Regions from separate parts of the Rhodococcus sp. NPDC057297 genome, predicted to be linked through region 1. Evidence: riboswitches for the same ligand, from Rfam matches in the RefSeq annotation. Region 1 holds a riboswitch; each other region holds the start of a gene.
The links. Region 1 has a riboswitch for thiamine pyrophosphate ahead of ACFULT_RS25870 (TenA family protein). Riboswitches for the same ligand answer to the same signal wherever they lie in the genome.
Positions count from the first base shown of each region.

Region 2: it holds a riboswitch for thiamine pyrophosphate, as region 1 does, so the genes downstream of both, thiO (glycine oxidase ThiO) here and ACFULT_RS25870 (TenA family protein) in region 1, are expected to answer to the same signal.
Region 3: it holds a riboswitch for thiamine pyrophosphate, as region 1 does, so the genes downstream of both, ACFULT_RS02385 (3-oxoacyl-ACP reductase) here and ACFULT_RS25870 (TenA family protein) in region 1, are expected to answer to the same signal.

Region 1 covers NZ_JBHUZE010000012.1:105,658-116,214, forward strand. Annotated here, with positions in the region: gene hydA (dihydropyrimidinase) at 1-458, opposite strand, end outside; gene ACFULT_RS25845 (nitrilase-related carbon-nitrogen hydrolase) at 480-1,316, opposite strand; gene ACFULT_RS25850 (ATP-dependent DNA ligase) at 1,436-2,953, opposite strand; gene ACFULT_RS25855 (carboxylesterase/lipase family protein) at 3,023-4,564, opposite strand; gene ACFULT_RS25860 (hypothetical protein) at 4,662-5,324, shown strand; gene ACFULT_RS25865 (sugar porter family MFS transporter) at 5,446-6,840, shown strand; TPP riboswitch at 6,873-6,972, shown strand; gene ACFULT_RS25870 (TenA family protein) at 6,966-7,694, shown strand; gene ACFULT_RS25875 (ABC transporter substrate-binding protein) at 7,691-8,692, shown strand; gene ACFULT_RS25880 (ABC transporter permease) at 8,689-9,555, shown strand; gene ACFULT_RS25885 (ABC transporter ATP-binding protein) at 9,552-10,295, shown strand; gene ACFULT_RS25890 (FMN-dependent NADH-azoreductase) at 10,272-10,557, opposite strand, start outside.
Region 2 covers NZ_JBHUZE010000003.1:523,616-534,172, forward strand. Annotated here, with positions in the region: gene pta (phosphate acetyltransferase) at 1-566, shown strand, start outside; gene ACFULT_RS12475 (acetate kinase) at 563-1,789, shown strand; gene ACFULT_RS12480 (tetratricopeptide repeat protein) at 1,778-4,174, opposite strand; gene ACFULT_RS12485 (glutamate ABC transporter substrate-binding protein) at 4,176-5,174, opposite strand; gene ACFULT_RS12490 (hypothetical protein) at 5,171-6,487, opposite strand; gene ACFULT_RS12495 (NUDIX hydrolase) at 6,560-7,399, shown strand; gene thiE (thiamine phosphate synthase) at 7,396-8,076, opposite strand; TPP riboswitch at 8,106-8,218, shown strand; gene thiO (glycine oxidase ThiO) at 8,218-9,303, shown strand; gene thiS (sulfur carrier protein ThiS) at 9,300-9,497, shown strand; gene ACFULT_RS12515 (thiazole synthase) at 9,490-10,242, shown strand; gene ACFULT_RS12520 (ABC transporter ATP-binding protein) at 10,322-10,557, shown strand, end outside.
Region 3 covers NZ_JBHUZE010000001.1:506,922-517,478, forward strand. Annotated here, with positions in the region: gene ACFULT_RS02365 (helicase-related protein) at 1-336, opposite strand, end outside; gene ACFULT_RS02370 (type 1 glutamine amidotransferase) at 424-1,182, shown strand; gene ACFULT_RS02375 (alpha-hydroxy-acid oxidizing protein) at 1,169-2,329, shown strand; gene ACFULT_RS02380 (alpha-amylase family glycosyl hydrolase) at 2,326-3,609, shown strand; TPP riboswitch at 3,706-3,800, shown strand; gene ACFULT_RS02385 (3-oxoacyl-ACP reductase) at 3,899-4,654, shown strand; gene ACFULT_RS02390 (LLM class flavin-dependent oxidoreductase) at 4,654-5,925, shown strand; gene ACFULT_RS02395 (TetR/AcrR family transcriptional regulator) at 5,913-6,521, opposite strand; gene ACFULT_RS02400 (zinc-binding alcohol dehydrogenase family protein) at 6,634-7,566, shown strand; gene ACFULT_RS02405 (alpha/beta fold hydrolase) at 7,593-8,486, opposite strand; gene ACFULT_RS02410 (hypothetical protein) at 8,557-9,039, shown strand; gene ACFULT_RS02415 (alpha-isopropylmalate synthase regulatory domain-containing protein) at 9,121-9,672, opposite strand; gene ACFULT_RS02420 (ATP-binding protein) at 9,969-10,557, shown strand, end outside.

The DNA.
Region 1 (10,557 bases):
CCTTCGGACACCAACTCGCTCATCGCTTTCAGTGAATCACTGTCCACGTCGCCGATGATCTGATGAAACCCGTAGTCGATCGCACAGCGCCCGGCTGCCTTCTCGTGCCACTGCGCCAGCGTGTCCTGGACCCGTTGCCCTGGAGTCTGGATGGCGAAATCGACGATGGTGGTGGTGCCGCCCCACGCAGCGGCCCGAGTGCCTGTCTCGAACGTGTCCGACGCGAACGTGCCCCCGAACGGCATCTCCATGTGTGTGTGCCCGTCGACTCCACCGGGGAGCACGTATTTTCCGGTCGCGTCGATCACCGTGTCCGAGGTCTGGGTCAGATCGGCAGCGAGCGCCGTCGAACCCGGTTGCAGCACAGCAACGATGGTGCCGCCGTCGATCAGCACATCGAGCAGCTGGGCACCTGTGGGCGAGACCACGGTGCCTCCGTGAACGAACGTCGTACCCATCTCAGCGCACCCGGCCGGCGGTCATGGCTCCACCAGCGGCGCGTAGGCGTCGGGTCTGCGGTCCCGGTAGAACGCCCATCGGTCACGGACCGTTTTGATGAGATCCATCTCCAGGTCACGCACGATCACCTCGGGCTCGCTGTCCGAGGCGACGTCACCGACGAACTTGCCTTCGGGGTCGACGAAGTAGCTGGTGCCGTAGAAGTCGTCGTCACCGTACTCCTCGATGCCGACGCGGTTGATGGCTCCGATGTAGTACTCGTTGGCCACCGCCGACGCCGGCTGCTCGAGTTTCCAGAGGTAGTTGGACAACCCGCGCGAGGTAGCCGACGGATTGAACACGATCTCGGCTCCGGCGAGACCCAACGCGCGCCACCCTTCCGGAAAGTGCCGGTCATAGCAGATGTAAACGCCGATGCGACCTACTGCGGTGTCGAACACCGGCCAGCCCAGGTTGCCTGGTCGAAAATAGAACTTCTCCCAGAATCCGTTCACGTGCGGGATGTGGTGTTTGCGGTATTTCCCCAGGTAGGTGCCGTCAGCGTCGACCACGGCCGCGGTGTTGTAGAGCACGCCCGGTTGTTCCTGCTCGTAGACCGGCAGGATCATGACGATGCCCAATTCCTTCGCCAGTGCCGCGAACCTGTCGACAGTGGGCCCCGGCACCGACTCGGCGTAGTCGTAGAACTTCGAGTCCTGCACCTGGCAGAAGTACGGGCCGTAGAACAATTCCTGGAAGCAGACGACCTTCGCCCCTTGTTCGGCCGCACTGCGCGCGTATCCCTCGTGCGCCTCGATCATCGTCTGCTTGTCGCCGGTCCAGTTGGTCTGGACCAGAGCCGCTCGAACTGTCGTCATGGCTGACCACTTCCGTCCCTCGTTCTCGATGGGCCTGTTCAACATAAGTGATCCACGAGGTACACGTGCGGTCAATGGTGTTACAACATGAAGTGAGGACGTTTCGGCCGGGTAACGACTCAGGTCGACGGCATCAACAGGGCCCGCACAGCGTCGATGGTGTCGGCCTCCGCGGGTGTCTTGTCCGGCCGATACCGCAGCACGCGTGCGAATCTCAGTGCCACACCACCTGGATAGCGACTACTGGTCTGCGCGCCGTCGAGTTCGATCTCCACGACCAGTTCGGAGTTCAGGTAGACGGTGTGCTCGTCGCGCGATCGTTCGTGCTTGGGAAATTCCTCGGTCTGCCACTGCAACAACGCATCGGTGAGACCTTTGAACGTCTTGCCGACCATGATCGGGTCACCGCCGTCCGGGTCACGCGCTCCCAAATGAAGGTTCGACAACCACCCGGTGCGCCGCCCGTAGCCCCATTCCGCAGCCAGCACGACGAGGTCGAGAGTGTGCTCGGGTTTGACCTTCTGCCAGTCCTTTCCCCGTCGTCCGGCCGCGTAGATCGAGGACAGCGACTTGATCATCACCCCTTCGTGACCTTCGTCCAACGCCGCATCGAAGTGAGCGGCGGCCGAATCCGCGTCGGGTCGCACCAAGGACGGGATCCGATGTTGCGGAGCCACGCGCTCGAGGGCGTCGAGTCGTCGTTCGAGCGGTTCGTCCAGCAGGTCCACTCCGTCGAGGTGAATGCAGTCGAAGAAGTACGGCTGCAAGAGCAATTCGTGTGCGCTCTGCGCGCCGAACCGACTCATCGTCTCCTGGAACGGCCTAGGTCGCCCGCCGTCGTTCAGCGCAAGGGTTTCACCGTCCAACACCACGGACTCGCAGGGGAGTGTGCGAATCAGCTCCACCAATTCCGGTACGCCGTCGGTGATCTCGCGCAGTGTCCTGGTGTAGATGTGCACGTCGTCTCCGAGCTTGTGCACCTGGATCCGCGCGCCGTCGAGCTTGTATTCGACGCTGACGTCTCCCCCCATGTCCGCCCAGGCGGACGCCAGCGTCTCCGCCGGCGAGGCCAGCATGGGACGAACGGGCCTTCCGACCTGCAGCCCGAAGCCTGCCAGTGCCTCCTCCCCGCCATTCAACGCAGCGACTGCGGTCGCGTCGAGACGCCCGGACAACATGAACGCCCGACGCACCGGTCCCGAATCCAACCCGGCGGCCTTGGCGATCGCATCGGTCATCACTCCTTCGAGCGCACCCTGACGAAGCTCGCCGGTCATCAGGCCGACGAGAAACTTCCGTTCCTGCACGGTCGCCGACGCCCAGAGGTCGACCAGCAGTTCACGCCGACGCGCAGCCGAGCCCGGTCCCGACGTCGACGCGACGGCCGTGACGGCGTCGTCGACCTCACTCACCGTCAGCACACCGTCCGGCGCGGCCGGGACGTCGATGTCTGCCAGAGTTCGCCACCCGACGCCGATACGGCCCTGCGGCAGCTCCCCGGACAGCCAGGACACGACGACGCTCACGTCCGCGGACTGCAGGTCGGCGAGCAGCAGGCGCAGAGCCTCGGTCTTCGCCTTGCGGGAGCGCGTGGCACCGACGGCCGAGGAGGTGTCGATGATTCGAGTGAACAGCACGTACCGAACGTAACCGGAAGGTCGGACACTCAATCCTTCCGCGGCGCGAGCGCGCTCGGTCGACGTACGTCAGCTGAAGCCGAGCACCCGGTCACCCCATGCCACCCGGGTCTCCCCGTCCGGGTCGTCGACGACGTTGTCCTGGCCGTCGATCACCAACGTGGCACGGGTCGGCTCGGTGTACAGCGGCCAGTGTTTCGCGCCGTCCAGCGTCGCGGGAACTCCGTGACGCGCGAACGCCGTCCACCGCTTCATGACACGAGCCGAGACGGCCGTCGCAGCTTTGCGGCCACCGAGCCAGAACGTCGGGTCCCGGTTCAGGGTGCCGAAGTTGCCGAAGACGTAGGGCAGTTCCGTCGCGTGCCCGGCTCCGATTCGAGCGGCTTTCAGCATCGGCGTCGCGTGGTCGAACCGGTACATCCAGACCGGCGAGTGCCTGCTGTGCGCATCGGCGATCCACAGGCTGGGCATCTTGAATCCCGCGTCGGTCGACATCGCGAGTGCCCCGGAGGTCTTCGATCGTTCCGGGTACGCCGACATGATCTCGGCGACGCGGAAGGCAGGCAGTTCCGCGTGGTCGTTCGCGATCGCCCGGAACATCTCGGACACGGTGTCCGAGGTGACCGGCATCAGCGGCGACTTCATCAACCGGAAGATCGACGCCTCGTCGTTGTTGGTTCCGATGATCAACGGAATTCGGTGGGCGAACCCTTTCTGGAACGCGGCGACCGGATACCGAGGCACGATGTCGCCGTCGACGACCGGGGCCAACCCCAGTGTGCCGGGCACCTTCGTCGGGATCTCGTAACAGAGCGTGTCGCCCTCCTCCACGAGCCGCATGAACTCGATGGTCTTCAGCTCGTGGATTCGGTCCGGCGTGATGTCGACGAGTTCGAGGAATCGTCCCGCGACCTGCGCAGCTCGGTCGGGACCGTACACCGACGTCGCTGGTGCGCTCTGCACTATCGCGCGGTGAAACAGCCCCTCGGCTTTCGGTGACGTCATCAGCGTCGTCACCGACGCGCCACCCGACGATTCCCCGAAGAGCGTCACGTTGGACGGGTCACCGCCGAACGCGCCGATCGATCGGCGCACCCACTCGAGCGCCGCGATCATGTCCCGCAAACCCAGATTCGATTCGAACACCGTGTCGTCGGTGGAAAACGAGGACAGGTCGAGGAATCCGAACGCACCGATCCGATAGTTGATCGTCACGATCACCAGGTCGCCGACTTCCGCGAGACGCCGACCGTCGTACACCGCTTGAGACGAGGAACCGAGCGAGTAGGCGCCGCCGTGGATCCACACCATGACCGGCCGCGGGGTTCCGTCGGGCTCCGGCGCCCACACGTTGAGCGACAGGCAATCCTCCGACATCGGAATGTCGGGATCGATGGGTACCGGGTTGTCCAGGCCCTGCGGAGCGACGGACCCGAAGTGCCGGCAGTCCCGTGGCTGCGTCCACGGTTCGACGGGCCGCGGGGATCGGAATCGATGTTCACCGTCCGTCGGCGCCGCGTAGGGAATGCCTTTCCACGCGTGGACCGACCCGTCCTGATGGCCGATCACGTCGCCGTCGGGCGTGCGCACCTGGCATGTCGTCTCGCTCATGGCCCCTCCTACGATCTACCGGCGTTCGCCAACGTACCAACTCAGCGTCGGCGCGGATCGTCGTTCATCTCTGCGCAACGTTCTTTATGCTGGGCGTATGACGCGAGTCCGGATCTATGCCGGTGCAGCATGCGGGCTTGCCGCCGTGGTCATGTCCGGGTGCAGCACGCAGTCGTCGGGGAACGCAACGGCACCGCTGGCGACGGTGAACACCGATCCGCCGTCGGTGGTCAGAACAACCACACCTTCAGCCGCGACAACTCCGCCGTCGACTCCCGTGCCGACGACTCCCGTGCCGACGACCACGCTGCCGTCGACGACGATCTCGACCGCCGCGCCCGCGATCGCCGACCCCTCTCGTTACGAGGGGCTCAGCGGCTTCTACTACTTCATCTCTCCTACCGGCAAATTCGAATGCGCGGTGTTCATCACCGATGCGTCGGTCGCCGGCTGCCACGGCGAGTTCCCGTCGAATGCTCCTCGGGTGGAGGGCAGCGGCGCCCCGGATTCGCTGGTAGCGCCCAACACGGTCGAGCTCACGGCAGGCACCGCGGCGCGATTCCTGAGCTCCGGCGATCCTAGGTTCCATCGGTTCGACGCCATCGCCACTCCGCTCCCCTACGGTGAAACGCTCTCGATACCCGGGTCGGGTACGTCGAACGGCATCACGTGCAGGGTCGACGAGCTCGCCGGGGTCTCCTGCGTCGACCAGGTAGGGCATGGTTTCACCGTGTCCGACACGGCGTTCGAGTTGAAGTGACCGGTGTGTTTCGCAGTGCGAACGACCGGGCATAAGCTGACAGCCGTGCGGCGAGACCGCCGCACGATCATCTGTCGCGGCCGAGAGCACTGAGCTCTCCGACCGGGGAGGAGTTTTCCCGATGTCCACCACGCCGACTCGACGCAACGCCAAAGTCATAGGCGTCAGCGTCGCCGCCGCGGTCGGCGGCTTCCTGTTCGGTTTCGACAGCTCCGTGATCAACGGGGCCGTCGACGCCATCGAGGGCCGTTTCTCGCTGGGTTCGTTCACCACCGGTTTCGTCGTCGCCATCGCGCTGATCGGCTGCGCCGTCGGCGCCTGGTTCGCCGGCTCCCTCGCAGACCGATGGGGTCGCAAGAAAGTGATGGTGCTGGGCTCGGCCCTGTTCACCATCTCCTCGCTGGGATCGGGCCTCGCCTTCAGCGTCCCCGACCTGATCCTGTGGCGCATCCTCGGCGGCCTCGGTATCGGTATCGCCTCCGTCATCGCGCCTGCCTACATTGCAGAGATCGCTCCTGCGAAATGGCGCGGAAGCCTGGCGTCGCTGCAGCAGCTCGCGATCACTCTCGGCATCTTCGCCGCCCTCCTGTCCGACGCTCTGCTGCAGGGCGCCGCGGACGGCGCATCCAACGACCTCTGGCTCGGCCAGGAAGCCTGGCGCTGGATGTTCCTCGTCGGCGTCGTACCCGCCCTGATCTACGGCCTGCTCGCGGTCACCATCCCCGAGTCACCTCGCTACCTCGTCGGCAAGCATCTCGATCAGGAAGCTGCCGACATCCTCGCCAACATCACCGGCGAACTGCATCCCGACGAGCGAGTCCACGAAATCCGTCTCACACTCCGCAAGGAGGAGAAGGCCTCGTTCGCCGACATCCGCGGACCGAAGTTCGGGCTCCAGCCGATCGTGTGGGTCGGCATCGTCATGGCCGTCCTGCAACAGTTCGTCGGCATCAACGCGATCTTCTACTACTCGACGACGCTGTGGAAGTCCGTCGGCTTCACCGAGGACCAGTCCTTCACGACCTCGGTCATCACCTCCATCATCAACGTGACGATGACCTTCGTGGCCATTCTGTTCGTCGACCGGATCGGCCGGCGCAAACTGCTCCTGGGTGGTTCGGTAGGTATGTTCGTCGGCCTGCTGATGGCCGCGGTCTCGTTCTCCCAGCAGATCGGCAGCGGCGACGACGTCTCCCTCCCGAGCCCCTGGGGTGCCGTCGCGCTGATCGGAGCGAACCTGTTCGTGATCTTCTTCGCCGCCACCTGGGGACCCATCATGTGGGTTCTTCTGGGCGAGATGTTCCCCAACCGCATGCGCGCCGTGGCCCTCGGAATCGGCACCGCCGCCAACTGGCTCGCCAATTTCGCTGTCACCCTTGCATTCCCGCCACTCACCCAGGCCGTCGGCCTGTGGGTGATCTACGGGTTCTTCGCCATCATGGCTGCAGTCTCGTTCTTCTTCGTGAAATCGAAGATTCCCGAGACCAACGGCATGGAACTCGAAGACATGCAGTAACGGATCGCCGACGAGGGTGCTATGGTCGGCGATGTTCTGACACGGGGTGCGTCCGTACATGCGGATGCTGAGATCACACCCGTCGAACCTGATGCAGGTAATGCTGACGAAGGGATGTCAAGGCGATGACTACGCCTGTGCACTCGGTGCACTCCGAAAGACCCGGCGATTCCGGTCGCTTCACGAACAACCTGTGGGACGCGACGGCGGATCTGCGCGCCGCCATCGATGATCTCGAGTTCCTCGGGCTCCTCGGTGACGGCACGCTGCCGCTGGACGCGTTCCGCACGTACATCGCACAGGACGAGCTCTACCTGGCCGGATACGCCAAGGCCCTGTCCATCCTGGCGTCGAAAGCGCCGGACACGCAGACGGCGGCGTTCTGGGCGTCGTCTGCGGCAGGTGCCGTCGCAGAAGCGTCACTTCACGCGTCACTGCTGTCCAGCGACGCGCTACCGAGCCCCGGGTCGGTGATCGAACATTCACCGGCGTGCCTGGGCTACGTCTCGTACCTCGTCGCCACTGCAGCGACGGAACCCTACGCCGTTGCGGCCGCGGCTGTTCTTCCCTGCTACTGGATCTACGCCGATGTGGCAGTTCGGTTGTCGCTCGCGGCGCGGGAAGTGTTGCAACGCAACCCCGAACACCCCTATGCACGGTGGGTGTCCACGTACGATTCCGACGAGTTCCGTACGCTCGTCGACGGCGCCCGCGTCCTCGTCGACGATGCGGCCGCTGCAGCCACGGACGCCCAGCGCGACGCCATGGCGCAGGCGTTTCGCGTCGCGACAAGATACGAACTGATGTTCTGGGACACAGCACTTCACCCGACGCCGTGGCCGGTGGCACGATGAAACGATTACTCGCCCTTGCATGCGCCGCGATCTCCGTCGCGGGCCTGACCTCGTGCGCGCAGTCGAACGATTCGGACACGATCAGATTCGCACTCGACTGGACACCCAACACCAATCACACCGGCTTGTACGTAGCCCTCCAGGAGGGCTACTTCGCGGACGCCGGACTGGACGTGGAGGTGTTGCCGTACAACAACACTTCGTCGGACACCCTCGTCGATTCCGGTAACGCGGAGTTCGGGATCAGCACGCAGAGCTCCACCGTTTTCGCGAAAGCTGCGGGTGCGCAGATCGTTTCGGTGCTCGCCCCCCTCCAGCACTGGGCAACGGCAATCGGTGTACGCGCAGACCGTGACGACATTCCGAGCCCCAAGGCATTGGACGGCAAGGTGTACGCGGGCTTCGGTGACACCGGTGAGAAAGCAGGGCTCCGACAGGTCATCCAGAACGACGGCGGTAGAGGCGAATACGAGACCGTGGTTCTGGGGACGTCGGCGTACGAAGCCGTGTACTCCGGTACCGCGGACTTCACCGTCTCCTATCTCGCATGGGAAGGCATCGAAGCAGAGCACAGCGGGACTCCGATGAAATACTTCGAGAACACCGACTACGAATTCCCCGACGCGTACGCGATCACCATCAGCGGCAACGAGAACTGGCTGGCCGACAACCCCGACGAAGCCGGGAAATTCGTCCAGGCACTGCAACGCGGGTACCAGCTCGCGGCCGACGACCCCGATCGCGCCGCCCAGGACGTCATCGACGCCAACCCGGGAACCTTCACCGACGAATCGTTGGTGTTCGAGAGCCAACGGATGTTGGCGGACAAGTACATGCGCGACGGCGACGGCGAGGTCGGCACGCAGAACATCGACAAATGGACCGAGTACTCGAAGTTCCTGTACGACAACGGGGTTCTGGTGGACGAGAACGGTGCGCCGCTCACGTCCGAGCCCGACTGGTCCACGTACTTCACCGACGACTACCTCGGCGAATGACAACCTCGGCGATCGGTGATGCATCCTCCGGAGCGCCTCCCGCCGCTCGCGGTGTCCGGCGATGGCCGGTTGTCAGGGCGGACGGGCCGGCGCTCGTTCGCTGGGCTCTGCCGTCGGCAACCATCGTCGTCGTCCTCGTCGCGGTGTGGCAGACCTACGTCACCACCAGTGGAATTCGACCTCAGGTACTTCCCTCACCCACGCGAATCCTGAGCCAGGGATGGGCGCATCGAGACGCGATCGCCACCAATGCTGCAGCGACACTGCAGGTCACGATCATCGGTTTCACCGTGTCCTGCATCGTCGCCTGGACTCTTGCTGTCGCCGTTGATTTCTCTCCGTGGCTGCGTCGTGCCGTCGTCCCATTGTTCGTGGTCTCTCAGACGTTGCCGATCATCGCGATTGCGCCACTTCTCATCATCTGGTTCGGCTTCGGACTGCTTCCGAAGATCCTCGTCATCGCATTGGCTACGTTCTTCCCCATGGCAATCGGCCTGATCGAGGGTTTCGCCTCGGCCGATCGCGACGCCCGCGCGCTTCTGTCGAGCATGGGCGCCAGCCGCTGGCAGCAGTTCAGATACGTGCGTCTACCGTCGGCGATGCCGCGGTTCTTCACCTCGCTTCGAATCGGCATCACCTACGCCGTCGTCGGTGCGATCTTCGCGGAATATGCAGGTGCGAGCGCGGGGCTCGGCATCTACATGAGCCAGCAGAAGAACTCGTTCCGTACCGATCTGGTGCTCGCTGCCGTGCTCGTCACCGCCGTCATCAGCGTGCTGCTCTTCGTGCTGACGTACTTGATCGAAAGACTGTTCATACCCTGGGCTCGAGACGAACGGGGACGAGAGGAACAGCCGCGATGAGCAGAGTGCACGTGGCAGGCCTGACGAAGTCCTACGGGAACCGCACGATCCTGGACGGCATCGACTTCGACGTCGAACCCGGTGAATTCGTGTCCGTGATCGGCCCGAGCGGATCCGGCAAGAGCACCATCTTCAACATGGTGGCCGGCCTCGACTCGCCGGACGGGGGTGTCGTGGAGGCATCTCGCAGTGCCTACATGCCGCAGAAAGACCTGCTTTTCCCCTGGCGGTCGGTGCTGGACAACACGACCCTCGGCCTCGAGGTGCAGGGCGTCCCGAAGAAAGAGGCGCGTACCCGGGCTCAAGAGCTGTTCGACGTGTTCGGGCTCGCCGGCTACGAGAACGCTCGGCCCTCGGAGATGTCCGGGGGAATGCGCCAGCGCGCCGCACTCCTCCGGACCGTCGTCCAAGGCCACGACCTACTCCTGCTCGACGAGCCGTTCGGCGCCTTGGACTCGCTGACCCGAACAGACATGCAGCAATGGTTGCAAGACGTCTGGCTTCGCTACCGCTGGACGGTACTGATGATCACGCACGACATCCGAGAGGCCGTGTACCTCTCGGATCGCGTGGTGGTGCTCTCCGACAAACCGGCCCATGTCCGACGCCAGGTCGCCGTGCCCCTGCCGAGACCACGTGAGCCGATGGTCGTCACGACACCCGAATTCGCTGCCGTCGAATCGGAACTGATCGACGTGCTCGTCAGCGCACGTCGGTCACGAACCCAATCGGGTCGCTAGATCCGACACTGCGGATCGTGCGTCCGCGAGGCTCGCCTCGGCCTGCGGAGTCAGCGCCGCCATCGCCGGAACTCGGGATGCGAGAGTCAGGTCGACCGTGACGATGAAGACTTCCATCCCCAACGCCTTACCGAGCACCTGCTGCAGCTGTGGCACGGTGTGGTCCGCGCCGAACTCCGGAGTCCCCGGCCCGTACTGGTCGCCTCGCGACGACACCACCACAACCGGCTTACCTTCGAGAGGTCGAGTCGGCGCATCGAAC
Region 2 (10,557 bases), on a different contig from region 1:
TCAAGACGGCTGACGGCGTCGACACCGTCTCGAGCATCTTTCTGATGTGCTTGTCCGACCGCGTTCTCGCCTACGGCGACTGCGCTATCGTGCCGGACCCGACGGCCGAACAGCTCGCTGACATCGCGATCTCGTCGGCGACGACATCGGCTCAGTTCGGTATCGAGCCCCGCATCGCGATGCTGTCCTACTCCACCGGGGACTCGGGAACCGGCGCCGACGTCGACAAGGTGCGCGAGGCCACCAGGCTCGTGCGTGAACGAAACCCGGAACTGCTCGTGGAGGGTCCGATTCAGTACGACGCAGCGATCGAGCCGTCCGTCGCGAAGTCCAAGCTGCCCGATTCCGACGTCGCCGGCCGCGCAACGGTGTTCATCTTCCCGGACCTCAACACGGGAAACAACACCTACAAGGCGGTGCAGCGGAGCGCGGGTGCCGTCGCGGTCGGGCCGGTCCTGCAGGGTCTACGCAAACCTGTCAACGATCTCTCTCGCGGCGCACTCGTCGAGGACATCGTGAACACCGTTGCCATCACGGCTATCCAAGCACAGGGGCAGCAGGCATGAGCGTTCTCGTCGTCAACTCCGGCTCGTCGTCGGTGAAGTTCCAACTGGTCGAACCCGAGACCGGCCGGTCCGTCGCCTCCGGGCTGGTCGAGCAGATAGGGGAGCCGGAAGGCCGCGTCGTCCTCGAGTTCCACGGCGAGGAGACCGAGAACCGCCGGGAAATAGCGGATCACGGTGTCGGTCTCGCCGTCGCGTTCGACATGCTGGAGAACGCGGGAGTGGAGCTGGGTTCCGACGTGACGGCGGTGGGTCACCGCGTCGTACACGGCGGTGAGATCTTCTATCGGCCGACACTGATCGACGACGAAGTGGTGAAGCAGATTTCCGACCTCAGTGCGCTTGCGCCGCTGCACAATCCACCGAACGTGCTCGGTATCGAGGTTGCCCGCGAGCAACTGCCGTCGATCCCGCACGTCGCCGTGTTCGACACCGCGTTCTTCCATTCGCTGCCCGCCGCCGCGGCCACGTATGCGATCGACCGAGAGGTGGCCAGGAAGAACGGGATCAGGCGCTACGGCTTCCACGGCACGTCGCACGAGTACGTCTCCGGTCGGGTGTCGGAGTTCCTCGGCCGAGACGACCTGAACCAGATCGTGTTGCACCTGGGCAACGGAGCGTCGGTGTCGGCTGTCCGCAGCGGCGTTCCGATCGACACGTCGATGGGTCTGACACCCCTGGAAGGCTTGGTCATGGGCACTCGCAGCGGTGACATCGACCCCGGCGTCGTCATGCACCTGCGGCGCAACGCGGACATGGACGTCGACGCGATCGATGAATTGCTGAACAGGCATTCCGGGCTCAAAGGACTGGCAGGTGTCAACGACTTTCGAGTGCTCGCTCAGAAGATCGACGAAGGTGACGACAATGCCGCACTTGCCTACGACGTCTACATTCACCGACTCCGCAAGTACATCGGCGCGTACATGGTGAATCTGGGCCGTCTCGACGCCATCACGTTCACGGCAGGCGTCGGCGAAAACGCCTCCGCTGTGCGCGCGGACGCACTGGCATCCTTGGAAGGGTTCGGCATCGTCGTCGACCCCGAGCGAAATGCCGTACGCAGCAAAGACGCTCGCGTGATCTCGGCCGATGACTCGGCGGTGACCGTCCTCGTCGTCCCGACCGACGAAGAGCTCGCCATCGCCCGCGCCACCGAACAGGTCGTGTCGGAGCAGAACGTGTCAGAGCAGAACGTGTCAGAGCAGAACGTGTCAGAAGAGTGACTGTGGCCTGATGGCGTTGGCGAGGTCGACGAGCGTGTAGCGGTGCGCGCGGTCGGTCGCGTTCCGGGCAAGGGCGCGTAGCCCGGTCTCGGTGCCCGAGCGCAGGCCCGTCTCGGTGAACGGAGCGCCGAGAATCGGCTCACGTTCGGCTTCGACAGCATGGCCGGACCGAACCCAGTCCATTGCCATCGCCAACACCAGTGTGCGCATCTGCAACGCTCGTGGTTCTCGCCGCGGGAGCATGGCGACACGTCTCGCGGCCTCGCGGAAATCGTCCTCCTCGAGGTCGGGGGACGGCCGATCCATCAACAGCGTCAGCACACTCGTCATACGAGCGACGGCGTAGTGCCGCGAGCTGATGGGAACCTGATCCAGCACTCCGACAGCCGCGGTGGGGTCGCTGCGGTACATCATCTGGCGCGCAAGGCCGAAGGCGGAGCTGACGACGGCGCGGTTGGTGCGCCACACCGAGAGATAGTACGACTCGGCGCAGGCCCGCCACTTCTCGCGCTCTTCCGGATCCTGGACCGACGTGCCCTCCATGATCAGCTCGGCGCTCGCCGCCAGGGCAATCTTGGGCGCCAGCTCACCCGGCATCGCATCCAGAACGTTCTCGAAATGTGTGGATGCATCCGAGAACTCGTTGCGCAACAGGTCGAGAAGGCCGGAGTACCACTCGACGCGCCACGGATCGGGGCCGTCGGTGATCACCTGGTTCAGCACCGACTGCGCGGTCCCGGTATCTCCGAGGTCGATGTGTGCCTTCACCTCCGCGAGCGTGATCTCGAGCCCGCCCGGCGATCCGTCGGCGAACCTCTCGATACCGTTACGGCGCGCGTGCGCAAGGGAATCCAGCGTCTGCTGCGGTTCGCTGTGCACCGCCGCCGCCAGCAGAGGCGCACTCGGATCGAGTGGATCGACCAGTGGAACAGGAAGGGCGGAGACGACGTCGCGGGCGCTTATCCTGTCGCCGCGCACCTTGCCGTCGACGTACGTGTCGGTGCGCCCGACGGACTCCTCGGTGCCGAACGTGGTGCGCGGCGGACTGAACGCCGTCGACAGGCCTGGACGTTCCGTTCCGGTCTGCAGAGACAGAATTTCCCGGAGCACACCGGTGGCTTGGCTGGCCAGCACATCCGCGGTGGAGAAACGCTGTGCTGGATCGGGATTAGTGGCACGCAGCAGCAATCGATGGAACGAGGGGTACTTGCGGAGCAGTTCGTGATCGTCCGGCGACGGTATGCCCGGGTCGTACTTCCCCTTCGTCTGAGGCATGTCCAGAGTGAGAACCGCCAGCGTGCGCCCGACGGTGTAGATGTCCGATGCGACCGTCGGGCCGGTCTCGACGATCTCCGGTGCCTGATACCCGGCGGTGCCGTAGAGATACCCGAAATCCTCGATACCCGCGACCGCGCCGAGGTCGATGAGCTTGATCTGATCGTCGGTGACCATGATGTTCTCGGGCTTGAGATCGTTGTACACCAACCCGATGGAGTGGAGGTAGGACAGCGCGGGCAGTACTTCCAGAACGTAGGCGATGGCTTGTTCCACCGGCATCCGAACCCGCGCACCCGACTCCGCGTCCTTGCGCGAGGACAGGATGTCGCGCAGCGAACGCCCACCCACGTACTCCATGACGATGAACCCGATGCGGGTGCCGTCGGTGCGTGGCTGCTCGACGAAGTTGTAGATCTTCACGACACCCGGATGCGCCACCTCCGCGAGGAATTGACGCTCGGCTACGGCGACCGCGTGGGCTTCGTCGTCGCCGAAGTGCAACAGACCCTTCAACACCACCCAGCGATCGCTGACATTGCGGTCGATGGCCAGGTAGATCCAACCGAGACCACCGTGAGCGATGCACCCCTGCACCTCGTACTGCCCGACGACGAGATCGCCCGGCTCGAGCAACGGCGTGAAATCGTACGTCGAACCGCAGTGAGGACAGATGCCCGACGGCATGTCCGGCTCGCCATCGGCGCTGCGGCCTACCGGTGAATTGCATTTCCAGCAGAACCGTTTGCGTTGCGGAACAGTGGGATCGGACATCACCGCCGTCGCCGGGTCGACGGGATCGACGCGAGGAATGTCCACCAGGCCTGCGCCGAGGCGTCGGCGAGGATCCGTTCGATTCGACCGACTCGGCCTCGTCCTCCCGGACGTGCGCGACGAACGAACCTGCGATACAGGAGAAGCCTGGGTTCGGTCGGCGGCCTGGGTTCGGTCGGCGGCCTGGGTGCGCTCGGATGCTTCGGTTCGGGCGACTGCTTCGGTTCGGGCGACTGCTTCTGTTCGGGACACGGCTTCGGTTCGGGACACGGCTTCGGTCCGCTGTGAGGGTGCGGTGGCTCGACCGGTCGGGGTCTCGGGGTCTCTGGTGCTCATGTCAGTCCACGTACTGGGGAAACGGCGGGCCGGGCGAGCTGCCCAGGACGGAAAGCCAACGGTTGTAGAGGCGGTTCCAGGTTCCGTCACCGCGGATTCGCTCCAGGGTGCCGTTGACGAACCGCACCAGATCCTCACTCTCCTTCTTGATTCCGACACCGTACGGTTCGGGGCTCAGGCTCTCGCCGACGAGTTCCAGGTACGGGTCCTGGGCGGCGAGGCCGGCGAGGATGGTGTCGTCGGTGCTGATGGCGTCGACCTGGCGCTGTTGGAGGACGACGAGGCAATCCGACCACATCGCTGCCGTGGTGATCTGCGCTGTCGGGACGATGCGTTGCAGCCGTCGCAGCGACGTCGTTCCGTCCACCGCGCACACTCTCCGGTTCGCCAGGTCCGCAACGCCGTTGATGCCGGAATTCTTGACCGCGAGCACCCTGTGCTGCGCCTGGAAGTACACCGTCGAGAACGACACTTCCTGTTTGCGCGCGCAGGTGATGGTCATTGTCTTGACTACGACGTCGACCGTCGAGTTCTGCAGTGCCTCGATGCGTTCCGCCGAGGTCAGGATGCGGAAGTCCACTCGATCCGGATCGCCGAACAGGTCGCGGGAGATCTCGCGCGCGATGTCGACGTCGAAGCCGACGAGTTTGCCGGTCATCGGATCACGAAAGCTGAAAAGGTTGCTGCCGGTGTCCAGCCCGACGATCAGTCGACCGCGCTCTCTGATCTGGTCGACGGTCGGAGACGGTGGCGTGTTCTCCGGGGCAAGACCGGCCTGTCCCGGTCCGAACTGCAGGGGACGAAGACTGGCCGTCGGGCGCGCGCACTGCGGGTCGGGAGAGTCGACTTGCGGTGCATCCGTGGCGGGCCCCGCTCCGTCGGGCATGGGCGGTTCGGTGTAGCTGATGTCCGGCTCGGGCGGCAGCGCCTCCGGTGCAACGCAACTGGTGGTGAGCAGACCCACGAGGATCGCAGCGACGACGAGAAGGGTTCGGTTCACAGGTACTCACGCAACCTTGGAACGAGACCGCCTGCGACACCCGCCGCAGCGGCGATCGTGAGGACGATGGCTCCGGAGCTCAACGCGACGAGAGAGGTCTTGGCCCGCTCGACGTTGCCTCGAAGCTCGGTACGGCCCTGCTCGATACCGGCGATCAGCATGTCGTCGAGAGCCTTGAACTGAACCGCGGAATCCGCGACGCCGCTTCCCGTCGCGATGGTGACGGCGGTGTTGAAATCGCCGACGGCCAACGCGTCGTCGATCCGTTGGTGCGCGGTCTTCCACTTGGCCAGCGACTCCGTCATCGCCGCGTCACCGTGGAACAGATCGGCCAGTTGCTGCGTGTTGTCGTTGAATTCGGCGTCGTACTCGCGTGTGCTGCCGCGGCGCACGAGGTTGAGCGTCTCGTCGGACCTCGCCTGCTGAGCGAGGATGAACCCCGTGGTGAGCTTCTGCAACGGGGTGACACCACGGTCGAGCGCACGATCGGTCGCGGTCGCGGAGATGAGCCCGGCCACGAGCATCCACCCGAGGAGCACCGTCACCAGACCGGACGCCGTGAGAAACCCCCAGTTCAGCGTCCGGTGCGTGCGCCGCGACAAGTACATCTGTGCCAACACCAGCAATCCGAGGACGACGATGATCGTCGCGATCGCGAACACCGGTGGGTGCACGAATCTTTCCTGATCGGCCGACACCCGCGACGCCTGTGCCGTGTACAGCCCTTCGGCTCGCGGGAGCAGCGAGGTCTGCATCAGCGTGGACGCCTCACCGAGATACGACGATCCGACGGGGTTGCCACTTCGATTGTTGGATCGGGCGGTCTCGACGAGGCCCGTGTATACCGGCAGTGCCGCACCGATCTCCGTGAGAGCTTCCCTGGCCTCGGTGTCGGACTCGCCGAGGCCACCGGACGCACGGATCAGCTCGGTGCCTGCGTCACCGATGGCCTGCGCATACCGGTCACGCACCGCCTGAGGTTCCAGGCCACCCGAGATGAATGCCGTCGACGCCGCGGCATCCGCGACCGACAGGGCGCCGTACAGATTCTGCGCGGAATTGGCCAGCGGCTCGGTGCGCACCAACAACGAATCGAGAGTGGACTCGCGATCGGACACAGCCTCGCTCGTCACGAACCCCGTCGCGACCAGCAACACGATGAGCAGACCGCCCATGGCGATCATGCGCGCAGGCGTCGACCGTGCCAGGCGCCGCAACTCGCGCCGCGAGTCGCTCTCCGAGGCCGTGGTGGCCGTCGTGGGAGGTACGGCAGCAGTAGGTGTAGTGCCGACCACGTTCACAGGTTCGAGCATATAAGTTTCCGCCCGCGGTGCGTACGTGGACGGCGAACACACCGAAGGTCCAGTCCCCTAAGGTGTGGAGGTATGCGCGGCGACGGTGACGGGTGGGTAGTCGGGGAGAACGGCACGCGGCACTGGGGAAGGTACGGAGCCGCAGGTCTGCTCCTTCGTGCACCGTCCGCGGACGGCGAGCCGACAGTACTGCTTCAACACCGCGCCCTCTGGAGCCACCAGGGCGGAACGTGGGCGCTTCCCGGCGGCGCGAAGGACTCGCACGAGAGCGCAGTGACGGCCGCCGTACGCGAAGCCGACGAAGAAGCAGGAATCGGCGCGGCTCGGCTGAACGTCCGCGGAGAGAAGCTCACCGCGACGGCTCCCAGTGGCTGGACGTACACCACCGTCGTCGCCGACACCGACGCACAGCTGCTCACCACCCCGAACGGTGAAAGCACCGAACTGCGTTGGGTTCCTGAAAGCATGGTCGACGCCCTACCGCTGCACCCCGGCTTCGCGGCGAGCTGGCCCACCTTGCGGACCGAACCCCTGCGCGTCCTTCTGGACACCGCAAACGTGCTCGGCTCCCGCCCCAACGGCTGGTGGAAAGACCGCAGCGGCGCAACAGGAGACCTGCTGACCTCTCTCGCCGACGCGCTGCCACGCACCGTCGAACTTCCGGGCGGCACCTACGGGTGGCTCACCACCATCGAAGCCGTCCTCGAAGGCGACGCGCGCGCAGCCCGATTCGACGACGCCAGAGTCCCCGTCATCCATGCGTCGGGCAGCGGCGACGACGAACTCGCCAGGCGCGCACACGACGGCAGCGCGTTGACCGCGCTCGTCACCGCAGATCGCGGCCTGAAAGAACGGCTTCCGACGGCGGTGCAGGTGCTCCCGCCGTCGACTGTCCTCGGCTGGTTGAGCTAGTTGCTCTTCAGCTTCTCCGCCAGCGCCTGAGCTGCAGCCTGCGGGTCGCGGGCCTGTGTGATGGCGCGGACGACGACAACACGGTCCGCGCCGGCCGCAAGAACCTCGTCGACGTTGTCGGCGTCGATTCCGCCGATGGCGAACCATGGCCGAGACGGAGCCGAGTCGGCCGTGCTGCGCAGAAGTTCCAGACCCGCAGCCTTGCGATTCGGTTTCGTCGGCGTCGCCCACACGGGCCCGGTCGCGAAGTAGTCCACACCGTCCTCGATGGCGGCAAGACTCGCCTGGCTACGGTTCTGCGTCGAGCGCCCGATCACCACGTCGGGTCCCAGAATCTGCCGCGCGTAATGCACCGGCAGGTCGCCTTGGCCCAGATGCAGGACATCGGCGTTGGATGCCAGCGCCAGGTCCGCCCGGTCGTTGACGGCCAGCAGCGCGCCATGACGCCGTGTCGCCGCGGACAGAACGGCCAGCGCAGCCAGTTCGTCCTTGGCCTCCAGCGGACCGAACTCGCGCTCACCGGCGGAGTTCTTGTCGCGAAGCTGAATGATGTCGACGCCGCCGGACAGTGCCGCCTCGGCGAACTGGGCCAGATCGCCGAGCTCGCGCCTGGCGTCGGTGCACAGGTACAGGCGGGCAGAGTTCAAGCGTTCACGGGAGCTCTGAGTGGGATGCACGTCTCCAGACGGTAGTCTTCTCGTCGGAAAGACAGATACACGGGAGTCCCGAGGTACGCGGGGCTGAGAGTGGACACGCCCGTCCTTACCGTCAATACCTGAACCGGATCATGCCGGCGCAGGGAGTGAGGGTGGTTCTCGGTGAAGTTCGAACAGTCGCAGTTCGGCAAGTCGCAGCTCGGAACGCTCGCTGTCGTCGGAGGCGGTGTCATCGGCCTGGCCGTCGCAGCCAGGGCGCAGCGCGACGGGTGGTCGGTGCAGCTCTACGACCCGAACATCGGGTCGGGCGCGTCCTGGGTGGCAGGCGGAATGCTCGCGCCGCTGTCCGAGGGATGGCCGGGCGAACACGAACTTCTGCACCTCGGAGCGCACTCGCTTGCCCGTTGGCCTGAATTCGCACACGAGCTCGGAGTCGACGTGTTCACAGCATCGGGCTCCCTGACCGTCGCACTCGACGCCGCCGACGCCCAGGACCTGCGGACCATCGCAGAATTCGTCGGCGCACACGGGCATCAGCTGGACATCCTGAACCGAGCGGAGATCCGCGAACTCGAACCATCGCTCGCGCAGAACATCCGCCTCGGGCTTCTGGCGCCGACGGAACTGGCCGTCGACAACCGCGCCCTCGTCGACGCGCTGACAGCATCCGCAGCAGGCGTCGACTTCGTTGCCGAACGGGTGACCGACCTCGACGCCCTGACCGCCGACCGAATCGTCGTCGCCGCCGGAGCGCAAGTCTCCGCCCTTCTCCCGGACATCCCTGTCCGACCCGTCAAAGGCGAAATACTCCGACTCAGACGACGACCCAGCGCGACGGCACCGCCCAGCCGGACCATCCGAGGCAGCGTCCACGGCCGCCCCATCTACCTCGTGCCACGAGGCGACGGCCTCGTCGTCGGCGCCACCCAGTACGAATCCGGCCACGACACCCAGGTCACCGTTGCCGGAGTCCGAGACCTCATCGCCGACGCCGAACGCCTGATGCCCAGCATCGGCGAATACGAACTACACGAAGCCGCCGCCGGACTGCGCCCCATGAGCCCCGACGGCCTACCGCTCATCGGCCGCATCTCCGAACGCGTCATCGTCGCCGCCGGGCACGGACGCAACGGAATCCTGCTGACACCCATCACCACAGACGCTGTCGCCGCACTACTCACCGGCGACACACTCCCCGAAGCCAAGGCTGCAGATCCAGCCCGATTCGAGACAGGAAGGCACCGATGATCACCGTCAACGGCGAAGAACACGCACTTTCCGAGGGGCTGACGATGCGTCGACTCCTCGCCGATCTGTCCATGCCGGACACGGGCATCGCCGTCGCCGTCGACGGAACAGTCCTGCCGAAGAGTCGATGGGACGCCACCACCGTCGAACCCGGCTGGACCATCGAAATCCTCACCGCGGTGCAGGGTGGCTGACGTGCTGACGATCGCGGACAGAACCTTCGAATCCCGACTCATCATGGGAACCGGAGGAGCAGCGAACCTGACCGTCCTGGAAGAGGCGCTGGTGGCGTCGGGCACCGAGCTGACCACCGTGGCCATGCGACGCGTCGATGCCGCAGGCGGCACCGGTGTCCTCGATCTACTGCGCAAGCTCGACATCGCACCCCTGCCCAACACCGCCGGTTGTCGCGGCGCCTCCGAAGCCGTTCTCACCGCACAGCTCGGACGTGAAGCGCTCGAAACCGACTGGGTGAAGCTCGAAGTCATCGCCGACGAGCGAACACTGCTGCCCGACGCCATCGAATTGGTCAAGGCCGCAGAGCAACTCGTCGACGACGGGTTCAACGTACTCCCGTACACCACCGACGACCCCGTCCTGGCACGCAGACTCGAAGACATCGGCTGCGTCGCCGTCATGCCACTCGGAGCACCGATCGGCACCGGACTCGGCATCTCCAACCCGCACAACATCGAGATGATCGTCGACGCGGCAGGCGTGCCCGTCATCCTCGACGCAGGCATCGGCACCGCGAGCGACGCAGCCTTGGCGATGGAACTCGGGTGCGACGCAGTCCTTCTCGCCACCGCCGTGACCCGCGCCAAGGATCCCGCACTGATGGCGTCGGCGATGCGGCACGCGGTGAGCGCCGGCTTCGAGGCCCGCCGCGCGGGCCGCATTCCCAAGCGTTTCTGGGCTCAGGCCAGCTCCCCTATGTGAGTGGTCATCCGAAAGGATGAGTCGAGTCGAGACTCGCGGGCGATGTGCGAGCACCCCTCGGCCTGACACAGTGGATCCCATGATTCAAGTGACGGGGTTGACGAAGCAGTACGGTGCGGTGAAGGCGGTCGATGATCTGTCTTTTTCTGTGAAGCCGGGGATTGTGACGGGGTTTCTCGGGCCTAATGGTGCGGGGAAGTCGACGACGATGCGGATGATTTTGGGTCTGGATCGTCCGACGAGTGGTCAGGCGTTGATCGAGGGTAAGCCGTATGGCGAGTTGAAGCAGCCGTTGCGGAGTGTGGGTGCGTTGTT
Region 3 (10,557 bases), on a different contig from region 1:
CAGGCTGTACGGCATGGACTCGAACGAGGCCAACCCGTCGGGCAGATCGGTTCCGTAATACGCGAACACGCGAGGACCCGGATACCAGCGGGCGCCCGACGCCGATGCCAATGCGCGATCCTCGAACGGGACGTCCAGTACCCAGACGCGCTCGCCTGGATCGGGGAGCGGCAGATCGGGCGACGCCGTCTTGCGGACCGGCTTCCTGCGTGTGGTGGTGCGCTTCTTCGCGGTGGTGGTTCCCGACGACCCCTTGAACTTACGTGCGGCAGCGCTCTTGCCCGCGCCGACCGTGCGGGCAGTGGTGGAAGCGGGTTTGCGTCGACGTGGTGGCACGGAGAACAACCGTAGAGCACCGGACCGACACGGCAGTACCGGTACAGAGGACAGTCCGTTCGGCACCGTGTCATAGCCTCGTGCTCCATGACGATCGATTCTCGACAGGATTCCGCGACCGACAAGCGTGCAGTCGTTCTCGTGCACGATCGTGACCCGGCGCTGGGCTGTCGCAATATCGGCACGCTCGCGCCCGAGTTGGAGAGTCGCGGATACCGACTCGACGTCCATTCCTTCGACTACGGGCACGCCGATACCCCGCCTTCGCTGGACGACGCCGGGATGGTGGTCGTCATGGGATCGCCGGACGCTGCGTACGGAGAGTCGTCGTGGATCGGCCCGGAGATCGACTACCTCGAGCGTGCCATCGAGAAGGACGTACCGATTCTGGGTGTCTGTTTCGGTGGGCAGTTGCTCGCTCGAATCCTGGGAGGGACCGTCACGCGGTCGCAGTTCCCCGAGCACGGCCTGACCGAGACCATCTCGGTGTGCCCGGACCTGATCGGGCCCGGACCGTGGATGGAGTATCACGACGACACCTTCGTCGCACCGGACACCGCGACGGTGATCGCGAGCAACAGTGCCGGCCAGCAGGCCTTCGTGCACGGCAGGCACCTGGGACTGCAATTCCACCCCGAGATCGACGTCGACGTCTTCGACTCCTGGGCCGACGCGTGGGTGCGTGACGGTATCGAGCAGGACCAGGACATGGTCGACGCCATCAGGAAGGACCTGGTGGAGAACGAAGCCGACCTGCGCGCACGCTGCGCCGCGCTGCTCGACGGGTGGATTTCACGCTGTGCACTCCCCGCCTCCCACTACGGTGGGGAGCATGAACTTCAGTGACCACCAGATCGGCATCTATGCCCAGGGCATGTTCACCGATCAGAAGCCGAAGATCACGACCAACCTCGCGAAACTCGAGGATCAGGCTGCCGCGAGGCTGACGCCCGAGGCGCTGGGGTACATCGTCGCCAGCGCCGGTAGTGGTTCGACGGCCCGTGCCAATCGAGAAGCGTTCGACCGGTGGCGCATTGCACCGCGAATGTTGCGTAGCTCGGCCGAACGGGATCACTCGGTCACGGTGCTGGGCACGGAGCTTCCCGCGCCCTTGTTGATCGCACCGGTGGGCATTCAGACTCTCGCCCATCCCGACGGTGAGCTCGCCACCGCACGAGCCGCAGCGGCGCTCGGCGTTCCGTACATCCACTCGACGCAGGCGTCGCACTCGTTCGAGCAAGTGGCGGAAGCCGGTGGCGACGCACCGCGGTGGTACCAGTTGTACTGGCCCACGGATGAATCGGTGCTCCTGAGTTTCCTGGACAGGGCGAAGGCCACCGGATTCACGACGCTCGTGCTCACCCTGGACACGACTCTGCTGGGATGGCGTCCGGCGGACCTCGACCGCGGTTACCTCCCGTTTCTCGCGAACCTCGGCATCGAGAACTACCTCACCGATCCGGCGTTCAAGGCCGGGCTGGAGCAGCCTGTGGAGACCAATCCCATTGCTGCGGCAATGCACTGGGCGAAGATGTTCCCCAATCCGGGGCTGAACTGGGGTCAACTGAAGTTCCTTCGGGATCACTGGGACGGTCCGATCGTCCTCAAGGGGATCTGCACCGTCGGCGACGCGAGGTCGGCCGTCGAGCACGGAGTCGACGGCATCGTGGTGTCCAATCACGGTGGACGCCAGATCGACGGCGCGCGAGCATCGTTGGACGCACTGCCTGCCATCGTCGACGCCGTCGGTGATCAGGTGACGGTGTTGTTCGATTCCGGGGTGCGCACGGGGGCCGACATGGCCAAGGCGCTTGCGCTCGGAGCGGACGCGGTGTTGCTCGGCCGGCCGTTCCTGTACGGCCTTGCACTCGGCGGGCAGGAGGGTGTGGAGCACGTACTGCGCTGCATTCTGGCCGAATTCGATCTGGTCACCAGCTTGTCCGGGCACACCGGTGCCGCCGAACTCGGCCGGGAATCCGTGGTGCGCGCATGAGTCCGTCCTGGGTCGAGCACGCAATCTGGTGGCATGTCTATCCTCTCGGATTCGCCGGTGCGCCGGTACGAGAGTGGGACGGAACCTCCTTGGCCGACGAGCATCGGTTGCTCAAGGTGGTCGAATGGCTCGACTACGCACTGGAACTCGGAGCATCCGGCATCGCACTCGGTCCCATCTTCGCCTCGGAAGGCCACGGGTACGAGACCGTCGACCACCTGCGCGTCGATGCGCGGCTCGGTACCGACGAGGACTTCGACACCGTGATCGACCAGGCGCACAGCCGGGGGATGAAGGTCATGCTCGACGGTGTCTTCAATCATGTAGGACAGAGCTTTCCACGGTTCCGGAGTGCTCTTGCCGGGGACTCCGACGCGGCATCCTGGTTTCATCTCGACGCCTCCGGGCGTCACCGCAACTTCGAAGGTCACGACGAGCTCGTCGCGCTCGACCACAGCAGTGCCGCAGTGCAGGACTACGTCGTCGACGTCATGCAACACTGGCTCGGCCGCGGCGCCGATGGGTGGCGTCTGGACGCGGCGTACGCTGTGCCGCCGGAGTTCTGGGCGACCGTACTACCTCGGGTACGGGAACGGTTCCCCGACGCGTACTTCCTCGGCGAGGTCATCCACGGTGACTACGCACAGATCGTGCAGCGGAGCTCGCTGGACTCGGTGACCCAGTACGAGCTGTGGAAGGCGACGTGGAGTGCAATCGCGGAGCAGAACTTCTTCGAGCTCTCGCACGCCCTCGGGCGCCACAACGAGTGGCTCGACACCTTCGTGCCCGCCACGTTCGTGGGCAACCACGACGTCAATCGCATCGCCAGCACCATCTCCGACGAACGGCATCTCCCCCACGCGCTCGTCACGCTGTTCACCACTGGTGGAACACCGATGATCTATTACGGCGACGAGCAGGGCTTCCGCGGCGTCAAGGAGGAACGCGTCGGCGGCGACGACGATGTCCGTCCCGAATTCCCCATGACTCGTGAGCAACTCGATCCGGCGGGATGGTCGACGTTCCACCTGCACCAGGAACTGATCGGACTACGTCGACGCGCCCCGTGGCTGCACACTGCGAAAACCGAGACCGTCGAGCTGGCCAACACCGCGATGCTCTATCGGGTCCACAGTGGAAACAACGCACTGCACGTCGCACTGAATCTCGGCGACGATACCGTCGACTACCGCATTTCCGGCGAAGTCCTGGCAGGTGCTGCGTCCGTGGACGGCGGACGGACGACGGTGCCGGCACACGGATGGGCGGTCATCGGCTAGCTCGATCGTAGGATGATCTATCACTCTCTAGAGATTTCGTTAGATCACCGTAGAAGGAGTGATAGACGGTAGTGCCCAGCGAAGGGGCTACAGTGTGCAGTCGACACGGGGTGCCGCACCGATGCGGCTGAGAACACACCCGTCGAACCTGATCTGGTCAGCACCAGCGGCAGGCGTGGAGCCTGCGGAATGCCCCGGTATTCCTAGGGATGTCAGCGCGGTCGGTCGTTGGTGCCGAGCATCCGTGCATCCTCACGTTCGTGGTGTCCACCGAGCGAGAGGCACAAGTATGAACTTCGATCGTCAGACCGTCGTTGTCACCGGAGCCGGACGGGGCCTGGGAACTGCAGTGGCCCGCGCGTTCGCTGCGCAGGGAGCACACGTCGTCGTCAACTATCGTCGTAGCCGCGAGGCTGCGGAGGCACTGGCGTCGGAGATCGGTGGTGTGGCCGTCGCTGCCGACGTCACCGATCCCGCCCAGGTCGACGCCCTGTTCACCGCAGCCGAGCAGCATTTCGGCACGTCGGTGACCACCGTCGTCAACAATGCTCTCGCCGATTTCTCGTTCGACGGTGACGCGCGCAGCAAGGCGGACACCATCTCCTGGGCCCAGTTCGACGCCCAGTTCCAGGGCGCAGTGCGCGGTGCTCTGAACACGACTCAGCGCGCGGTGCCGGGTATGCGGGCCGCCGGATCGGGCCGGATCGTCAACGTCGGCACCAACCTGTTTCAGAACCCCGTGGTGCCTTACCACGACTACACGGCATCGAAGGCCGCTCTTCTGTCGCTGACCAGGACGCTTGCGGCCGACCTCGGCGGCGACGGCATCACCGTCAACATGGTGTCCGGCGGCCTGTTGCGCACCACCGACGCGAGCGCCGCGACGCCGGAGGAGGTCTTCGACTTCATCGCCGCCTCCACTCCATTGAAACGTGTGGTGACGCCCGAGGAGTTCGCCGATGCGTTGCTGTTCTTCGCATCGCCGTGGTCCCGTTCGGTGACCGGCCAGAATCTCGTCGTGGACGGTGGATTGGTCAAGGACTGATGATGCATCTGAACGCCTTCCTGTACAACTGCGGTCACCACAGCGCCGCCTGGCGACATCCGCGTTCGCGCGTCGAGGACCTGGGCGATATCGGGTACTACGAGAAGCTCGCACGGACGGCGGAGCGCGGCAAACTCGACGCGGTGTTCTTCGCCGACGGCCACTCGGTGCGTGACCCGGCAGGAGCGGGAACTTGGTTTCTGGAACCGATCACCGCCCTGACGGCGATGGCGCGGGTGACGACGCACATCGGTCTGGTGACCACGGTGTCCACCACGTTCTACACACCGTTCCACGCCGCGCGGCTGCTCGCCTCCCTCGACCACATCAGCGGCGGACGTGCCGGATGGAACGTCGTCACCTCGATGTTCGACGCCGAAGCGCGCAATCACGGCTTCGACGAGATCCCGCCTCGGGGTGAGAGATACGCGCGTGCCGAGGAGTTCGTCGACGTCGCCCTCGCTCTGTGGGACACGTGGGACGCCGATGCTCTCGTACTCGACCGTGGCGGCATGTACGCCGATCCGGACAAGGTGAATCGGATAGACCACTCGGGCAAGCATTTCCGGGTCGACGGTCCGCTGACGGTCCCTCGTTCACCGCAGGGCCGGCCGGTGCTGTTCCAGGCAGGTGCGTCGGGGCAGGGCCGGGATCTGGCCGCCCGCTACGCCGAGGCGATCTATGCAGTCGCCTACGATATCGAATCCGGCGCGGCGTATTACGCGGATGTGAAGGCTCGGATCCGCAGTGCTGGACGGGAACCCTCGTCCGTCGGCGTCATGCCCGGCCTCGTGACCTACGTCGGATCGACCACGGCCGAGGCGAGAGCGAAGAAGGACGAGCTCGACGCCTTGTTGCCGGTGGAGCAGTCGTTGAGACAACTGAGCATGTTCGTCGAACAAGACTGCAGTGCGTGGGAACTCGATGCTCCTGTCCCTTCATTGCCTCCCATCGAGGAATTCACCGGGCCCCACGGACGGTACGAGACCATCCTTCGGATCATCGCGAAAGACTCTCCGACCGTCGGTGAGCTGCTCGGCACGCTCGCCGCGGGCGGCGGCCATGCGACGATGATCGGCACTCCCGAGTCCATCGCCGACGAGATCGAGGCCTGGATCGACGGCGGTGCAGCGGACGGCTTCAACCTGATGCCCCCGCTGTATCCGGACGGTTTGGATGACTTCGTCGACCACGTAGTACCTGTCCTGCAGTCGCGGGGGCTCTTTCGTCGGGACTACACCTCCAACACGCTGCGTGGTCACCTCGTCTGATCGGGACGTGTATTCACGAGCGGACCGAAGACTGCGCGATCGACGAAGTCGACGAGCGCATCGAGTCCATGCGACGGTTCGCCCGTCCATCGGCGTGCGAACGACTCGGCGGCGCCGGCCACGAGCTGCGCCGTCACCGCGGGCGACGCCGGCAGCTCGACGCCGTCGCTCTCGAATCCGCGCAGTCTGTCGACCCACGGCTCGAACTGCAGGATGGTGAATTCTTCGACACGGGAGGAGAGTTCGTCGCTGACGAGGGCTGCGTCGCGGAGCGCGTCGATGACTGTTCGATTCTCGCCGAAGATCCGCCAGAACACCTCGAGGTGGGGACGCATGGTTCGCGCGGTTCGTGCGACCGGATCCTGCGCGGCGACTATCGCGTCGGCTTCCTCGCCGAGTCGTTCGGCGAGGGCGAGCAGTAGTGCGTCCTTGCTGTCGAAGTGGTTGTAGAACGACCCCGTCGACCGGCCGGCCTCGCGCGTGATGTCGGTGATCTTGGCCGCGAGGTATCCCGTCCGCGCGAACACGACACGCGCGGCGTCCTCGAGTTCTGTGCGGGTTCGGGCGGCCTGAAGCTCGCGTGAGGTGGTCGGCACATGCGCCCTTTCGATTGACAGTGACGTATGTAGCGTACAGACTGAATCCATATTCAGTGAATACTGATTCAGTCACCCGGGCGAGGGTGCGGACGATGGGTGGAGGCATGTCGTGAAAGCAGCAGTTCTGACCGAGTACGGGGTTCCCAGGTTCGCCGATCACGAGGACCCGACGGGTGCGGAGGGCATCGAGCTGCTTCGGGTGGAAGCGGCCACGATCAACGCCGTCGATATTGCCATCGCCTCGGGCGGGCACTATCTGAGCCCGCGAACCCTGCCCGTGATCGCAGGCATCGAAGGTGGTGGCGTCACCGCCGACGGACGTCGGGTGTACTTCTCCCTGCCGCGGGCTCCGTTCGGTTCGATGGCCGAGTTCGCGCCCGTACCCGTGGGCAACCTGATCGACATTCCGGACACCCTGGACTTCGGAACCGCCGCGACCTTGGGAAACGCAGGCCTGGCGGGAAGTATGCCGCTCGTCGAGGGTGCGCACCTGAAGGCAGGCGAGAGCGTCGTGATCCTGGGCGGCACCGGCGTGGTCGGGCGCATCGCCGTGCAGGCTGCGTGCTTGCTCGGCGCCGGGTCCATCACGGTCGTCGGACGCGACCGGCAGGCATTGGAGGCGACGCTGGAACTCGGCGCCACAGGAGTGGTCGCCGCCGGCTCGCCCGAAGACGACCTGACGGCAGCGATCCGCGACGCGTCCGGAGGCGTCGACGTGATCCTCGATTACACCTGGGGCACTGTGGCGCTCGCCGCGCTTCGGGCGGGAAACCGAGGCGTGCGGTCCATTCAGATCGGCGATCGAGCCGGAGCCGACATCACGATCCCGGCGCAGCTCATGAGGGCACTGGGAGCGACAGTCGCCGGGTTCATGCCGATTCATCACGGGCCGCAAGCAGTGGCCGACGCCTACCGCCGGGTCAGTGACTGGGCAGCCGAAGGCAAGCTTCGGATCGAGTACGAGGAAGTTCCGCTGTCCGACGTCGAGAAGGCATGGAGCCGAGCATCATCGGTGCGGCACAAGCTGGTTCTCGCGCCCTGAGATGTTCTTCTGTTGACGGGCGTTTGTCAGCGGCCCAGCCCGGCGATGTATGTCTTGGTGAGTTCCGCGATGTCGCGCGCATGGGAGATGGGCGACCAGTGGCCTGCTGGAATGTCGTTGCGAGTCAAGTTCTTCACCCACTTGCCGGTGTCGGCGTAGTGGTACGGACGCACGGCGACGTCTTCGGTGTTCACGATCAGTTGGACGGGGATGTCCACGTAACGTTCCCGCGGCTTCGTCAGTCGCGGAATGATGTTGGCACGGTAGAGGTTGGTGCCGTTGGTCGCATCGGACCACAGGGTCGAATTCTGTGTCACCAGAGCAGGATCGACACCTGAGAACTCCTGCAGGAATGCGGGCCATCCTTTGGCGAACTGGCGCTTGATTCGTAGCGTCGACAGCCCGGGGATGTGGAACGTGACCGTGTACCAGGAGGCGCGCACCTGTGCGAGGACGTGACGGATGCCCTCCACGGTGGGTTTCGCGAGGCGTGAGCGGGACCATTTGCCGAGGTGGTCGAGGTTGGGACCGGAAATGGACGTGTAGGAGGCGATGCGGTCGATCGCGTGTGGCTCCGCCGCCGCTTCCCAGGCTTGGACTGCGCCCCAGTCGTGCGCGAGGACGTGGACTTTCCGGTCCGGGCTGACGGCGTCGATCACGGCGTAGAAGTCGGAGGCGAGGTTGCGGAGCCGGTATGCCGATTGCTCCTGGGGAATCGTGCTCTCCCCTGCTCCGCGTACGTCGTAGGACACGACTCGATAATCGTCGGCGAGGAGCGGGACGATGTGGCTCCACAACTCGTGTGTGTCGGGCCAGCCGTGAACCAGCACGATCGTCTCACCGTCCGGGTTGCCGGTTTCGAACACGGCGAGGTGCATGCCCTCGTTGACTACGATTCTGCGGTCCATGGCGGTGCTCATTCACTCGACTTTAGTATGAATCCGGGTTACATGTACACGAACTGTCGGTCCTGCCTGCGAGAATCGACCGGTGATCGAGAACTCCGACTGGCCGCCGACCGTACGCGCGATCGCCGCCGCAACCGATGACGCAATCACCGCGGCACGCGCCCGCTCGAAGAGCGACTTCGACGACGCCGTCGGCAGCCTCGATTCCGAGGATCGAGCTCAGGTCGCCTCGATCCACGCCGAGATGGTGCGTTCGCTACTCGAAGAACTGCATCCCGACGGTCTCACCGGGGAGGATGTCCAGGATGCGTTGACCAGTGCGGTCCGGGCGTCGGCCGAGTGGTACGAGGATCTCGACGTTCCCGGCTTCGTCGAGGTGCTGACGGGGGCGCTCGGCGTCGCCGATCACATGCAGGAGGCCGCGGAACAACGGCCGTTTCCCCGGCCGGAGCACGCAATCCTGATCATCACGGACCTGCTGATCAGGCGAAAGGTCGCAGCCCAGGGCTACATCCATCGCGCGGTCGGCGAGATTCGGCGAGCCCAGACTATGGAGATGCCGTAGCGCTTTCTACATTTCTCTAGTATCCACGGAAGAAACCCGTAGAAGGCGATAGCGAGCGTTGCTATCGCCCTCTACGCATATCTAGCGCGCAGACGATAGAGGTGTAGAACCATCCAGAGACAGTCGTGCAGCCCTGCATCGGCTGTGCAGTAGGTTGGCTGCGCCGATGACGGCCCTGATCGACGATTCGACGCTGTCGCGCTCGATGGCCATCGCCCACTCGCGTCGACCGTCGAGGTCGCACCGGACGAAGGTCGCCGTCGATCCGTTCGGAAGCTGATGCAGGCTCAGTGGCTGCTGGTGGAACGCGGTGATCTCGAGGTGGATGCCTGCGTCGTAGAGCATCGACGTCAACGCGTCGATCGGGCCGTAGCTGGTTGCCGTCGCAGAGTGAATGGAGTCGCCGATGCCGAAGGTTGCATCGAAGGTCTTCCGGCCGCCTCGCGCGTCGGATGCTTGCCATGTGCCCAGGCGGATCGGACCCGAGGCGCCGCTGTACTCGGCGCGGAACGCCGACCAGCTCATGGCCTGCGCCGAGGCGTTCAGCTCGCGCGGGACAACGCCGCCGAAGCGCGCGGCGAAGGACTCGCTGGGAGATGTCGGGGCGAAAGAAGCGGAGGTGAGAGCGTTCATAGGAGTGGTCTTTCCGAATGTGAAGGAAGGACCGAGATGGGTAGCACAACGACCCGCAGCGGGGGTCGGTCCGAATCAGACCCCGCTACGGCGGTGTACTACGAGAAGCTTCTTCACGAGAGTCAAGGTACTCCCGCCTGCCCATGCAGAGCAACAATTCGGTCGTCTAACGGCGTCTAGTGCGCAGCCGATAGTGCCCGATACTGTGCGATGAAGTCGCTAGGTCTCGATAACACTCTCTAGGACACGACCTAGATGTGCCCATAAAGTCCAATCCCACTTGTTACTTTGGCCCCATGGACCCCGTGCGTAACCCCTACGCTCCCGGCGCAGGTCAGCGTCCGCCCGAACTTGCAGGGCGAAAGAAGCAACTCGACGCCTTCGACGTCGTACTCGAGCGCATCACCCGTGGCCGTCCGGAGCGAAGCGTCGTACTGACGGGTCTGCGCGGCGTCGGGAAGACGGTGCTGCTGAACCACCTGCGATCGGCGGCCGTCGCGCGAGGATGGGGAACCGGAAAGATCGAAGCGCGGCCGGACCAGGAGCTGCGACGGCCACTGTCGTCGGCGCTGCACATGGCCGTCCGAGGAATCGCTGCGTCGCACCGGGATCCTGAGCGCGTCGACGAATTTCTCGGTGTGCTCAAGGCGTTCGCGCTCCGAGCGTCGGCGGACAAGGGCATGCGCGAGCGTTGGCAGCCCGGCATCGACGTTCCGGCGAAGACCGGACGCGCCGACTCGGGTGACATCGAGATCGACTTGGTCGAACTGCTGCTCGACGCGTCGGCGCTCGCCGGGGATGTCGGAGTAGGTATCGCCATCTTCATCGACGAGATGCAGGATCTCGGGCCTGCGGACATCTCGGCCCTGTGCGCGGCCTGCCACG